DNA from 2 places in the Phycicoccus sp. Root563 genome. Region 1 is predicted to be linked to the other one. Evidence: riboswitches for the same ligand, from Rfam matches in the RefSeq annotation. Region 1 holds a riboswitch; the other holds the start of a gene.

Evidence for each region. A riboswitch is a leader RNA that binds a small molecule or an ion and turns the genes downstream of it on or off. The one in region 1 is predicted to bind cyclic di-AMP.
Region 2: it holds a riboswitch for cyclic di-AMP, as region 1 does, so the genes downstream of both, ASD62_RS20390 (C40 family peptidase) here and ASD62_RS13445 (transglycosylase family protein) in region 1, are expected to answer to the same signal.

Annotation. Positions count from the first base shown of each region.
Region 1 is NZ_LMGM01000001.1:2,814,745-2,818,143, reverse strand. It holds gene aqpZ (aquaporin Z) at 1-767, shown strand, start outside; gene ASD62_RS13445 (transglycosylase family protein) at 849-1,574, opposite strand; cyclic di-AMP (ydaO/yuaA leader) riboswitch at 1,584-1,763, opposite strand; gene ASD62_RS13440 (threonine/serine exporter ThrE family protein) at 1,916-3,399, opposite strand, start outside.
Region 2 is NZ_LMGM01000001.1:2,929,680-2,933,078, reverse strand. It holds gene ASD62_RS13970 (DsbA family oxidoreductase) at 1-451, opposite strand, end outside; gene ASD62_RS20390 (C40 family peptidase) at 610-1,374, opposite strand; cyclic di-AMP (ydaO/yuaA leader) riboswitch at 1,377-1,592, opposite strand; gene ASD62_RS13960 (metal-dependent transcriptional regulator) at 1,773-2,471, opposite strand; gene ASD62_RS13955 (MFS transporter) at 2,516-3,399, opposite strand, start outside.

The DNA.
Region 1 (3,399 bases):
CCCCCGAGGAGTACGGACTGGGCCGCCGCGCAGCCGCCGAGTTCACCGGAACGCTCTGGCTCGTCCTCGCGGGCTGCGGCAGCGCCGTCCTGGCCGCGACCTCCACGGCTCAGGCCGACGGGTCACAGCTCTTCGTCGGCGTCGGCTACCTCGGTGTCGCCCTGGCGTTCGGCGTGGCCGTCACGACCATGGCCTACGGCCTGGGCCACATCTCCGGGGGCCACTTCAACCCCGCGGTCAGCCTCGGTCTGGCCCTCGCCGGCCGGCTCGGCTGGCGCGACCTGCCCACCTACGTGGCCTCCCAGCTGGCCGGTGCCGTGGCCGGTGCCGGGATCCTCTACGCCATCGCCTCGGGTCGACCCGGCTTCGACGTGACGACCGGCTTCGCCACCAACGGGTATGGCGCCCACTCACCCCAGGGCTACAGCCTGACCGCCGCCCTGGTCACCGAGCTGGTCCTCACCGCGGTGTTCGTCGTCGTCATCCTCGGTGTCACCGACTCCGCCGCCCCCAAGGGCTTCGCACCGCTGGCGATCGGCCTGACGCTGACGGTCATCCACCTCGTGTCGATCCCGGTGACCAACACCTCCGTCAACCCGGCCCGGTCGATCGCCCCGGCCCTGTTCTCCGGTGCCGATGCGCTCGGTCAGGTCTGGCTGTTCATCGCGGCACCACTGGCCGGTGCCGCCGTGGCAGCGCTGGTGTACCGCCGGCTGTTCGCAGCGCGGACCGCGCCCGCCGCGATGGCCGACGCCGCGCGGAGCTGACCGCAGCGCCGTCCACCACGTCGAGATGGGCCCGTCCGGACTTCCGGACGGGCCCATCTCGACGTGCGCGTGCTGGGTGCGTCAGTGGCGGTTGAGGTACGCCTGCAGGCTCCTGACCGTCGCGTGGTCGAGGTTGCGGGAGCCGTTCTTCTTGGCGCCGATCTTGGACTGCAGGGCGCGGATGGTCTTCGGGCCGATGGCACCGTCCGGCGTGGAGCCGACCTTGCGCTGCAGCTTCTTGACGTCCGAGTGCGAGATCGAGGCGTTGACCGAACCGCCGACCCAGCGCTCGATGGCGCGGTCGGTCTTCGGGCCGCGCACGCCGTCGACGACGAGCTTGGCGTGGGAGGACTGCTTGGCGGGGGCCTTGCGGACCGTCGAGCGCGAGGCGCGGCTGGTGCTGGTCGAGCCGGTGCTGGCTGCGCCACCGTTGGCCCGGGTCAGGCCGGCACGGGCACCACAGGTCGGCCAGGCGCCGGGGCCCTGGGCGGCCAGCACCTTCTTGGCAACCGAGATCTGCTCGGCCTTGGAGGCCTGGTGCGCGTTGTTGGCGTACCGCTCGCCGCCGTAGGCGTCCCACGTGCTCGGGGAGAACTGCAGCCCACCGTAGTAACCGTTGCCGGTGTTGATGGCCCAGTTGCCGCCGCTCTCACAGGCGGCGACACGGTCCCAGACGGTGGCGGCAGAGGCCGAGGTGGCGGTGGCCATGCCACCGGCGATGGTGGCGGCACCGGCGACGGCGACGCCGGCGAGGCGACGACGGACCGGCTGGGGCTTCCGGGCAGAGTGCTTCGGGGCATAGAACATTGCAGGGGGGTCCTTCCTGACCGGCGCCTGCGAGGTGAGCTGTCGGGTTCGGGCTGTCAGGTGCCCGGCCGGCGTGAGCCGGCTTCACCCCAAGACCGCCGGAGCGGTCGCGTTGGGTCCCCCGTCCTCGTCGTGCCCGGAGCTGTTCCGGTGAACCACCCGCCTGACGAGGCTCGGCGCTGCGGGTGGGCATTGGATTGGGAATGCGGTGGTGTGCAGTTGTCGGCGCGAATGCGCTGGTCAAAGGTAAGGCGCTGGCCCCCGGGCCACAAGCCGGTCCACGAAAAACGAACCGAAGAACGTATGGCGCATTCGTCCCTTTTGTGCCGGGCCGGAACTCGTCAGCGCCGTCGTACGCGCCGCTTCTGCACCATCCGGCGGTCGAAGGGTGCGGCCACGAACTCCCCGAGGACGCTGCCGGCTGCGATCGCCAGCAGGACGGCCATGGCGCCGAGCAGCGTCGTGATGCCGCCCTGCATCGACAGCGAGCCCGCGTTCGCCGAGGACCCGTTCACCATCTCGTAGAGGCCCCGGAAGATGGCCAGACCGGGCAGCAGGCCGTAGGACGCCGGGACGGCCAGCACCATGGCCGGCGCCCCCATCCGCAGCGCGATGAGCCTGCCGGCGAACCCGAGCACGGTGGCCGCGACACCGGCGGCGGCGAGCTGGCCGAGGGCGTCGAGCCGGTCCACGCCGAGGGACACGGCGACCCCGAGGGCCGACAGCGCACCGGCAGGCACGACGAGGTTGCGGCGACTGCGCAGCGACACCGCCCCCGACATGCCGACGACGAACGCTCCCACGACGGCCAGGGCCACCGGTGCGCTCAGGGCGCGCGTCGCCATGACGGAGGGCGAGACGAGCTGGAGGTCGAAGGTCGAGGTCAGCGCCAGCGTCACGGACAGCCCCGTCGCGACCCCGAGAATGATCCCGGCCGTCGTGAGGAACACCCCGAACATCCGGCCCGCGCCGGTCACCGAGTAGCCGGAGATGGCGTCCTCGAACGCCGACGCGACGGTCCGTCCCGGCAGCAGCACGGTGATCCCGCCGGCCACGATGAACGCGAACTCCTCCGAGGACACCGGGATCCAGCCGTTGGCCCCCATGCTGAACGCACCCCAGGCGATCGCGGTCGCGAGGAACCCGCCGATGGCGCACTGGTAGAAGTCGGGGAGCCCGCGGCGCCCGGTGGCCCGGGCGGCATACCCGACGAGCAGGGCCGAGCCCCCGGCGACGAGGGACGCGACGATGCCCGCCCCGAGCATGAGGGCGATGGCGGCCGAGAGGACGCCGAGCGAGCCCCGCACCGCCCAGCGCGGCCAGAACCGCGGCGCCCGGCGGATCTCGCGCAACCGGGCTGCCGCGGCCTCGAGGTCGTAGCTGCCGGCGACGAGGTTCTCGACGAACTCGTGCACCGCGGTGAGGCGGTCGAAGTCGCGGGTCGCGGAGCGGACGACGCGCAGCATGGTGATGGGCGCCCCCGAGGAGGACGTGCACTGCACGAGCAGGGACTGCAGCGTGATGTCGACCTCGAGGTTGTCGAGTCCGGCGGCCGCGGCGACGGCGATGACCGACGACTCCACCTGGGGCGCCCCCGCGCCGCACCGCAGCATGAGCTCACCCACCCGCAGCGCGAGGTCCAGCGACGCCCGCGCCTCGCGTTCCTCGGCCGCGGCCTGCCTGACGCGGGCGTTGCGGTAGGGCGTGTGCCGCAGCGAGTCGACCATCGGCAGCGTGTCGGTGATCTCCTCACCGCGCCAGATCCGGCTCTGCCGCAGGGCCGGTCGCTTGAGCGGCCGACGAGGCGGCAGGGCGGGCGGAGGGT
Region 2 (3,399 bases), 110 kb from region 1:
CCTCGGCACCGAGCCGCTGCAGGGTCTCGACGTCGTCGATGGCCTTGCCCTCGGTGAAGTGCGCGTTGAACATCCGCTCCAGGACCGCACCCTGCAGCGCCGGTCCACCCTGGGCCAGCCCGAGAGCGACGAGTCGGTGCGCGTCGAAGGAGTTGGACCGCAGCTGCTTGTCGACCTCGATGTCGATGCCGTCGGGGCGGCCCATCGTCGCCGGCCGCTCGGCCATCTCGCGGGCGCCGTCGAGGTCCGTGCCGTACCGCCCGGCCAACCACGCCAGGACGGTGTCACCCGTGCCCTTCGGCGTGCTGGGGTCGAGCTCGAAGGCGTGGTAGGTCACCGTGACCTCTGCCGGGTGGGCGCTCACGGCGATGGCCAGCTCGAGGCGCCGCTTGCCGAGGTAGCACCACGGGCAGACCACGTCGGCCCAGACGTCGATCTCCACTGCGTTCATCGCTCCATCCTCACACGACGCCCTGCGCGGCGTCACACGGGCGGGCGGCACCCCACATCAGGCACCCGGCATACCGGTGGGCGCACGACGAAGGCCCCCACCGCGGTGCGGTGGGGGCCTTCGTGGAGCCGGAGGTCAGCCTCGGTGAGCGCGCAGGCTCAGGGGCGACCGTAGGTCACGCTGGAGGACCAGATGTCGCGCAGGGCGACGGCCTTGCCGGTGCGGGGGCTGTCCCACATCTTGCCGTTCCCGGCGTAGATGCCCACGTGGTAGGCCGGCGAGCCGAAGAACACGAGGTCGCCCGGCTGCGGGTTGGACACGGGGGTGGTGGCCTGGCGCTGGGCCTCGGCCGTGCGCGGCAGGTTGATGCCGAGCTGGCGGAAGACGTAGGCGGTGTAGCCGGAGCAGTCGAAGCCGGCGGGGGTGGTGCCGCCGTAGACGTACATGATGCCGGCGTACTGCGCGGCGATGCCGAGGACGCCACCGACGGCAGGACCGGACGGTGCGGCCGGGACGGCGGAGCGCTCGGTCGAGCGGCTCGCCGCGGCGGGGGCACGCGTCTGGGCGGCCGGCACGACCACGGGGCGGGCCTTGGGCTTCGGCTTCGGCTTCGGCTTGGGCTTCGGCTTGGCGGTGGCGCTGAAGCCGATCACGCCGAACGCGTCCGCGGCCTGGGGCGCAGCGGCCTCGGGAGCCTTCACGGCCACGGGGGCGGCGGCGGTGGCGGCCGTCCGGGTCGAGGGCTCGGCAGCCGGGGCTGCGGAGGCGGGGAGGGCGAAGGACGCCACGAGGCCACCGGAGGCGGCGATCACGGCGGATGTCTTCACGGCGGGCTGAGCGGCCTTGGCGGCGATGTCAGCGAGCTCGGAGACGGGATTGAAACGACCGGGCGCGCGATGGCGACCAGAGCTGTGTGAAGCCACGATGGTTGAACCTCCAGCGCCTACGAGGTGAGCTGTCGGGTTCGGGTGGAGGTAGATCACCCGGCCCTCGCGGTTTGCCACCCGACCTTGCGGGCGCTCACACGAGGACTTCACCCCAAGGACCGTCCGGAGACGGCCCGAAATTGGGTCCCCCGCTCCTGCCAAGCGGTGTTGCTGGTGGACCCGGGCGTGGTGACAGGACTAGGCGTTTCCACATCGGGCCAGCCTCTCCGGGGGGCGAAGAGACCTCGGCCACCGTACACAAGGCCTCAGGGAATGTCACGTTCGGGTCACGGCGGGTCAAGAAAACCCCAAGAAAGCGGTCGAAACGTGCATCGGTCCGTGAGGGCGCGGCTGGAGTTCGTGCTCAGCACCCTCGCAGGGCTACCACGGATGGCTCAGATGAGCGCGCCGAAGACGTGCTGCGCGACGTCGTCCGGCAGGGACACCGCGGTGGAGTCCGGAGCATCCTCCCGGACGGCGACCACGCGGCCGTCGGCACGGTGGACGCGCACCCGCTCCCCGGGGAGCAACCGGGCCACGGTGAGCAGGGCCAGCGCCTCGTGGTCGACCTGCACGGGCTCGCCGATGCGGCGCACCAGGACGACCTCGGGGTGCTCTCCCGCGAGCTCGGTGAGCGTCTGCAGGCCGGTGCGGAAACCCTCCATGGGCTCCTCCTCCCCGAGCTCGTCGAGTCCGGGGATGGGGTTGCCGTAGGGCGAGTCGTGGTGGTCCTTGAGCATCGCGAGGATCTTGCGCTCCACCCGCTCCGACATCACGTGCTCCCAGCGGCACGCCTCGTCGTGGACGTACTCCCACTCCAGGCCGATCACGTCGACGAGGAGTCGCTCAGCCAGGCGGTGCTTGCGCATCACGCGGGTGGCGAGCAGGCGACCGTGGTCGGACAGCTCGAGGTGACGGTCACCCCCGAGGCTGAGCAGCCCGTCGCGCTCCATGCGGGCGACGGTCTGGGACACGGTCGGACCGGAGTGCCCGAGCCGCTCGGCGATGCGGGCACGCAGGGGGACGATGCCCTCTTCCTCGAGCTCGAAGATCGTCTTGAGGTACATCTCGGTGGTGTCGATCAGGTCCGTCACAGGGCAAGCCTCTCATCTGGAGGCGTCAGCCGGGGCCGCCCTGCTCAGCCGCGGCGGCGAACGGGGTCGAAGCGCGGCACCCAGTACCCCAGCCATCCCGTGCCGAGGAGCGCCAGCCCGCCCAGGGAGACGCATGCGGCGGCCAGCCCGGCCTCGGCGGTGACGAGGCTGATCAGGGCCGGGGCGCCGCTCCCACCGATCACCGACATGAACCGCCAGCCTCCGAGGAACTGCGACCGGCCCCACTCGGGGGCGCTGTCGGCGCCGAGGGTCATGACGATGCCCGACCCCATCCCGTTGCCGACGGCCGCGACGAGGGCGACCAGGGTCACCGCCACCGCGCTGTGGGTGAGCGGGAGGGCCAGCATCCCGATCCCCAGCAGCACGACGCACGGCACCGCCACCCAGATGCGGCCGAACCGGTCCATCACCGAGCCGGCGGGGTAGAACAGGAGCATCTCCACGCCGGCGACGATCCCGAAGATGATGGCCGTGGTGCTCGCCGAGAGCCCGACGTACTCGGCCCACAGGGGGAGCAGGACCACCCGGGAGGACCGGGCCGCACCGATGACCATGATCCCCAGCCCGAGGGTGAGGTAGGTGCGCCGGTGGTCCCACAGCACCGTGGCGGTGCTGACGCGCGTCCGGTCGCGCGACTCCTCCTTCGCCTGGGCCTCGTGGGCGGCCGTCAGGTCCGGGCCGAACTGCACCAGGGCCGCGGCGGCGAGTCCGGCAGCCACGGCGACGGCGAACCCGGCCCGTGGCCCCCAGGCGTGGATGATCGGTGCACCGACGAACGGGCCGATGAACATGCCGATCCGGTTGACCCCGCCCAGGGTCGACATGGCGCGCGCCCGCATCGAGGCCGGCACCGCGTCGATGAGGTAGGCCTGACGTGCGACGAGGAAGACCGACGAGGTGAAGCCCA